DNA from 3 places in the Klebsiella sp. PK18 genome. Region 3 is predicted to be linked to each of the others. Evidence: predicted binding sites of a transcription regulator. Region 3 holds the regulator's gene; each other region holds the start of a gene.

Region 1 (2,268 bases), 1.7 Mb from region 3:
AGCGGACGCCCTTCGGCACATAGATAAAGGTGCCATCCGAGGCCACCGCGGCGTTCAGCGCGGCAAAGAAGTTGTCATTGCCTGGCACCACGGTGCCCAGATACTTTTTCACCAGTTCCGGGTGGTCGTGGATCGCCTCGCCGAAAGAACAGAAGATGATCCCCTGCTCCGCCAGCTTTTCGCGGTAGGTGGTCGCCACCGACACGGAGTCGAATATGGCGTCCACCGCCACCTCGCGCCCTTCGCGTACCGGCACGCCCAGCTGGTTAAAGGCTTCTTCCACCTCGCTGGTCAGGAAGGTGTTGGCCCCGGTCTGCTGCACCGCACCCGGCTCTGAGGCGCAGGTCTCATCGCAGTTGCCGCAGGAGGGCGCGGAATAGTAGCTGTAGTCCTGATAATTCAGCTTATCGTAATGCGCCTTCAGCCAGTGCGGCTCCTCCATCTCCAGCCATGCCCGGAAAGCATTGAGCCGAAACTCCAGCATCCACTGCGGCTCATTGCGACGGGCGGAAATGGCCCGGACCACCTCTTCATTAATCCCTTTGGCCAGCTCATCGGTCTGCAGCCGGGTGAAAAAGCCCTCTTTATAATTGAGCGGGCCGCCGGTCCAGGTTTTGACATCGTCAGTTGCTTCAGTATTACGCGACATAGTTACTCCGCCTGCACCCCAAAACTTTCGCCACAACCGCACTCGTGCTGCGCTTTCGGGTTATGAAATTTAAAGATTTCATTTAAACCTTCCCGGACGTAATCGAGCTCCGTACCGTCAATGAACGGCATCGCCTGCAGCGGCGCCCACAGTTTCGCCCCGTCAGATTCAAAGAGCAGATCGTCGGCTGCCGGCTCGGCAATCATTTCGAGCACATAGCCAAAACCGGCGCAGCCGCTGGTTTTTATCCCCAGCCGCAGCCCTTTTTTGTCCGGTTGCTTGCGCATCAGATCGCGAATATGCGCGGCAGCGGCCGGCGTCATGGTCAGTCCCTGCCAGCTAAAATCGGCGGGATTAAAGGTTCCTGCTTGTACTTCCATCGATAGACCTCCAGGTTGGCGCCATCAAGGCATACCGCCATGTTAGTGATAATGATTATCACTTCAACCCATCTGCAGCAGGGGTATTGCCCCATTTAGCGCTTTTTATAAGCATAGACCCTCGCCCGGGGATTATCAGGGTATGCAGGGCCAACTTAATCTTTTGATTTATAATATGTTATTCTGAAATCGTTCTATATTCGCACGCAATGGTAAAGATGTATCGAAAATACCGATTTATGCAATAGCAGATGACCCGGTTCCTGTTTATCGCACAGCCTGGAGAAGGAAAAGTGACAGCGTCACCTAAAGGCCAACAAGGCCGAGAAGGCGCAGGTCCGGTGGTCAGGATAAGAAAGCGCCAGTCCGTGACGCTTTCAGAAAGCAACAATCGCCGCTCGCCAGGCCGCGATCCAGGGAATGAAAACTGTGATGAAACGGGTAAATGGATTGCCAGGCAGGGTAGCGACTGGCTAGGTGCCTTTTCTGACCAGGCGGGCGGCCTGAACAAAAACCTCATCTTCCACCCCGTCCCCCTTCTGTCTGCCCAGTCTCACCAGTTCATCCACGATACTCCCCTGATTAATCTGCTTCTGTGTAGCCACTAAGCTAATGACCGCCGCGCCGATGGCCATGCCAATCAATGCCGTTTGTTCATCTTTATCTTTCATGGTGTCGCTCCGTCTGTCCTCCAGAGAAAGGCTAGCAAAAGATACCACCAGCTCAATTTCAAATTCATCTTCTTTACACCTCCCGGAAAACGCAGGCGCCGCGCTGACCTCTCCTTCCCCCTGGTGGCGATGGCGCAAAGCGCTGTCGCCTCATACCGGGTCTTTATTTTGCCAGCTTCACGTTGCGCGGAAATAAATAAAAATAACGCGCGCGCCGAAGAGTAAAAAAAGGAAATAACAGCCTCAGCGATAAAACCAGATTATTCCAGCAGGGAATAGCTGGGATGCTAATATTTCATTTCCCCACCGGTTTTTAGAAGCCTATAGTTTTTTTGCCTGCAGAACATCCACTTAGGTTAAAAGACATAAGGACATAATAATGATTGTTTCAGCCCCCAGCGATTATCGCGAAGCCGCTCGTCGCCGTCTGCCCCGCTTCCTTTTCGATTATATTGACGGTGGCGCGGTGGCGGAAAATACCATGAACGCCAACGCCACCGAGCTTGCTTCGGTAGCCCTTCGCCAGCGCGTGCTGTGCGGGGCGGGCGAACCGACGCTGGCCACCACG
Region 2 (2,268 bases), 2.2 Mb from region 3:
AGCCGGCTATCTCTCGTTTGCCGCCCTTTATTGGCTATACCGCAGGGTCCGTGGGCATGAAGGATTAGGCTATGGCGATATAAAATATCTCGCCGCCCTTGGGGCCTGGCATGGCTGGCGAATGCTGCCGCAGCTGGTGCTGGTAGCGTCATTGCTCGCTGCCATGACGTGGGTGATATTGGGACTGTCCGCCAGGTGCGGCGGCAACAGAAAATGGGAAAAGAATAACCCGCTGCCATTTGGGCCATTTCTGGCGGCAGCAGGTTTCTGGTGCGGGTGGCAAACGCTGGCTAATCTGACACTTTGATCTGCGACTGCAGGTAATTTTGCAGGCCAATTTTGCCAATGAGATCGAGTTCGGTTTCCAGCCAGTCGATATGGCCTTCTTCATCCGCCAGGATCTCAATCATCATATCGCGGCTGACATAGTCATGTACGCTGTCGGCATAGGCGATCGCTTCACGCAGGTTTTGCGCGCCTTCCAGCTCCAGGCGTAAATCTGACTGCAGCATCTCTTCCACATCTTCACCGATGCCAAGTTTGCCGAGATCCTGCAGATTAGGAATGCCTTCGAGGAAAAGAATACGCTCGATGTACTTATCGGCGTGCTTCATTTCATCAATTGATTCGTGGTACTCAATATCGTTGAGGCGCATCAGACCCCAGTTTTTGAACATTCTCGCATGGAGAAAGTACTGATTGATTGCGACCAGCTCATTTCCCAATAATTTATTGAGATAACTTATGATTTTGACATCACCTTTCATTATATAGTCCCTCCGCTTCCACTTATTGAAGCGTAGTCCGGCCTATAGGGATGTCAAAAGAGAAGCGCGGACTTCAGGCGATTTCTTTGAATTCCGGCATGGTGGTTAATTCATCTTCCATCACTTCACGTGCAGCTCGAACACACTTACCGCATTGATTTCCAACGGGAACAAACTTACGTAATTGCTGAAAAGATTGCGGTTGAAACTGGCGAACAACCTGGCGAATTTTTTTATCGCTAACGCCATTGCACAAACAAACGTACATATAAACTCCCGTTCAATTTATGCACAAATATTAAATGAGAATAGTTATGATTACAATAGACCATTTGCGCATTATCCGCCGCAGCGCACGTTATGAATGGTGTGTTGTACACGTTATTTCGCGGAACTGCGCGCAGCAAAAAGGGCGCCGAAGCGCCCTTTTTATTCGAAGCTAACGAATTAGCCCAGAACTTTAGCTACAACGCCCGCGCCAACGGTACGGCCGCCTTCACGGATTGCGAAACGCAGACCGTCGTCCATCGCGATCGGGTGGATCAGGGTAACAACCATTTTGATGTTGTCGCCCGGCATAACCATCTCTACGCCTTCCGGCAGTTCGATGGTGCCAGTCACGTCAGTAGTACGGAAGTAGAACTGCGGACGGTAGCCTTTGAAGAACGGAGTATGACGGCCGCCTTCGTCTTTGGACAGGATGTACACTTCAGATTCGAACTTGGTGTGCGGCTTGATGCTGCCCGGCTTAGCCAGTACCTGACCACGTTCGATTTCTTCACGTTTGATACCACGCAGCAGAACACCAACGTTCTCACCAGCACGGCCTTCGTCCAGCAGTTTGCGGAACATTTCAACGCCAGTACAGGTGGTTTTCGCGGTGTCTTTGATACCAACGATTTCAACTTCTTCACCGACTTTGATGATACCGCGCTCTACACGACCGGTAACAACGGTACCACGACCGGAGATGGAGAATACGTCTTCGATCGGCAGCAGGAACGGCTTGTCAATCGCACGCTCTGGTTCCGGGATATAGGTATCCAGGTGGCCAGCCAGTTCGATGATTTTCGCTTCCCACTCTGCGTCGCCTTCCAGCGCTTTCAGAGCAGAACCACGAACGATCGGAGTGTCGTCGCCCGGGAAATCGTACTGAGACAGCAGTTCACGAACTTCCATCTCAACCAGTTCCAGCAGCTCTTCGTCATCAACCATGTCGCATTTGTTCAGGAACACGATGATGTACGGAACGCCTACCTGACGACCCAGCAGGATGTGCTCACGAGTCTGCGGCATCGGGCCGTCAGTCGCAGCAACAACCAGGATCGCGCCGTCCATCTGCGCAGCACCGGTGATCATGTTTTTAACATAGTCGGCGTGGCCCGGGCAGTCTACGTGCGCGTAGTGGCGAGTCGGGGTGTCATATTCAACGTGAGAGGTGTTGATGGTGATACCACGAGCTTTTTCTTCCGGTGCGTTATCGATCTGGTCGAATGCACGA
Region 3 (2,268 bases):
CGTACGACATTAGATTTGTTCGCAAACGAGCGTCGCCCGGGAAGACCGAAAACCAATCCGCTGTCGCGCGATGAACAACTGCGCATCAACAAACGTAACCAGCTGAAACGCGATAAGGTTCGCGGGCTGAAGCGCGTCGAGTTAAAACTCAACGCCGACGCGGTCGATGCGCTCAATGAACTGGCGGAAGCGCGTAATATGAGCCGCAGCGATCTCATTGAAGAGATGCTGATGACCCAATTGCGCGCCCTGCACAGCCAGGGAAAAGTCTAACTTTCCGCGAAAAATCCGCATTCGTGTAGCAGAGTGTGCAGTCGGGCGTGATTGCTGTTTCCGCGCCCTTGCCTGTTCTGCTATGATTGCCGTTATCTATGGGCATCGCGTCCCTACCACATCATTTAAGTTTCAAGAGGTTATTTTACTCATGGCAATCATCGGCATCTTTTTTGGCAGCGACACCGGCAACACCGAAAATATTGCAAAAATGATTCAAAAGCAGCTTGGTAAAGATGTTGCTGATGTTCACGACATTGCCAAAAGCAGCAAAGAAGACCTGGAAGCCCACGACATTCTGCTGCTCGGTATCCCGACCTGGTACTACGGCGAAGCGCAGTGTGACTGGGACGACTTCTTCCCGACGCTGGAAGAGATCGACTTCAATGGTAAACTGGTGGCGCTGTTCGGCTGTGGCGACCAGGAAGACTACGCAGAATACTTCTGCGACGCGCTGGGCACCATCCGCGACATCATTGAGCCGCGCGGCGCGACCATCGTCGGTCACTGGCCGACAGCCGGGTATCATTTTGAGGCCTCCAAAGGCCTGGCAGATGACGACCACTTCGTCGGCCTCGCCATTGATGAAGACCGCCAGCCGGAGCTGACCAACGAGCGCGTTGAGAAATGGGTGAAGCAGGTTGCCGAAGAGCTGCACCTCGAAGAAATCAAAAACGCCTGATGATTAAGCGGCGCAATCATTGAGTTGCGTCGCATTAATAGACAAAAGCAATCAAACTAATAGCTACAAGTTTTTAACTTTTAATCACATATCTGTACAATGTCCTCTGATTCTACGAGGCACGTGACGCAGTTTGTAGCTGGTGCCTCGTTTTTGACAGCAAACCAGGCCTGATGCTTGCAGTTTTCATTTACCAGTGGCAGTTCTATAATGAGACGCATTACGTCGGGTTAATTTCTGTATGACTTCCGTTGAAGGAAGTAGATCGTTTAGCAACAGGACAGATTCCGCATGACTGACAACAATACCGCATTAAAGAAGGCTGGCCTGAAAGTCACACTTCCTCGACTGAAAATCCTTGAAGTGCTGCAGGAACCGGATAACCATCATGTCAGTGCGGAAGACTTATATAAACGCCTGATCGACATGGGCGAAGAGATCGGTCTGGCGACCGTTTACCGCGTACTCAACCAGTTTGATGATGCCGGTATCGTGACTCGTCATAATTTTGAAGGCGGTAAATCCGTTTTCGAACTGACCCAGCAGCATCACCACGATCACCTGATTTGCCTCGACTGCGGCAAAGTGATCGAATTCAGCGATGACTCGATCGAATTACGCCAGCGTGAAATTGCCTCCCGCCACGGCATCCGCCTGACCAACCACAGTCTGTATCTGTACGGTCATTGTGCGGAAGGTGATTGCCGCGAGGACGAACACGCCCACGACGCGGTGGAAAAATAATTCCCCGCTTCGCTGAGACTGAAAAGCCAACCTGCCGGTTGGCTTTTTTATGGGCGCCTCTGCTGCCCTTACCGCTCTCGTCCCACAGGTGACCTTCCCGCGTCCCCGTTTTGTCCGGAGAGTTGATATGGAACTTCGCCAGCTACGCTATTTTGTGCGCATTGTTGAAACCGGCAGCATGGGGCGCGCCGCGCTTGATCTTAATATCGGCGTCTCGGCGCTCAGCCAGCAGATCGCACGCCTGGAAAACGAACTGGCCATTCGCCTGCTGCAGCGGACCTCCCGCGGGGTCACGCCCACCAGCGCGGGTCTCGCTTTCTACTCGCAGGCACAGCTGGCGCTGCGCCATGCCGATGATGCCATCCTCGCCGCCCGCGAGGCGCGCCTGTCAGGCCACGTTAGCGTCGGCATGGCCCCCAGCACCGCCTCCGTTCTCGGCGTCCCGTTCATCAATGCGATGCGCGAAAGCTATCCCGACGTGCGCCTGCATTTGGTGGAAAGCCTCTCCGGTAATCTGGAGCGGATGATCAACACCCGCCAGCTCGATTTAGCTATCGTTTTCCAGCAGG

The links. Region 3 encodes Fur, which represses iron uptake genes when iron is present. Its sites were predicted from a motif close to ATAATAATGAGAACNACTATCAA; they were not measured.
Region 1: the regulator Fur is predicted to act here: its motif matches at 1,069-1,091, upstream of sufA (Fe-S cluster assembly scaffold SufA).
Region 2: the regulator Fur is predicted to act here: its motif matches at 1,070-1,092, upstream of bfd (bacterioferritin-associated ferredoxin).

The regions. Positions count from the first base shown of each region.
Region 1 covers NZ_CM173493.1:2,160,320-2,162,587, reverse strand. The annotation lists gene sufB (Fe-S cluster assembly protein SufB) at 1-649, opposite strand, end outside; gene sufA (Fe-S cluster assembly scaffold SufA) at 652-1,029, opposite strand; gene AC3EMD_RS10480 (hypothetical protein) at 1,503-1,700, opposite strand; gene lldD (FMN-dependent L-lactate dehydrogenase LldD) at 2,080-2,268, shown strand, end outside.
Region 2 covers NZ_CM173493.1:436,335-438,602, reverse strand. The annotation lists gene AC3EMD_RS02050 (prepilin peptidase) at 1-307, shown strand, start outside; gene bfr (bacterioferritin) at 291-767, opposite strand; gene bfd (bacterioferritin-associated ferredoxin) at 841-1,035, opposite strand; gene tuf (elongation factor Tu) at 1,215-2,268, opposite strand, start outside.
Region 3 covers NZ_CM173493.1:3,898,886-3,901,153, forward strand. The annotation lists gene ybfE (LexA regulated protein) at 1-273, shown strand, start outside; gene fldA (flavodoxin FldA) at 425-955, shown strand; gene fur (ferric iron uptake transcriptional regulator) at 1,247-1,699, shown strand; gene tcuR (tricarballylate utilization LysR family transcriptional regulator TcuR) at 1,827-2,268, shown strand, end outside.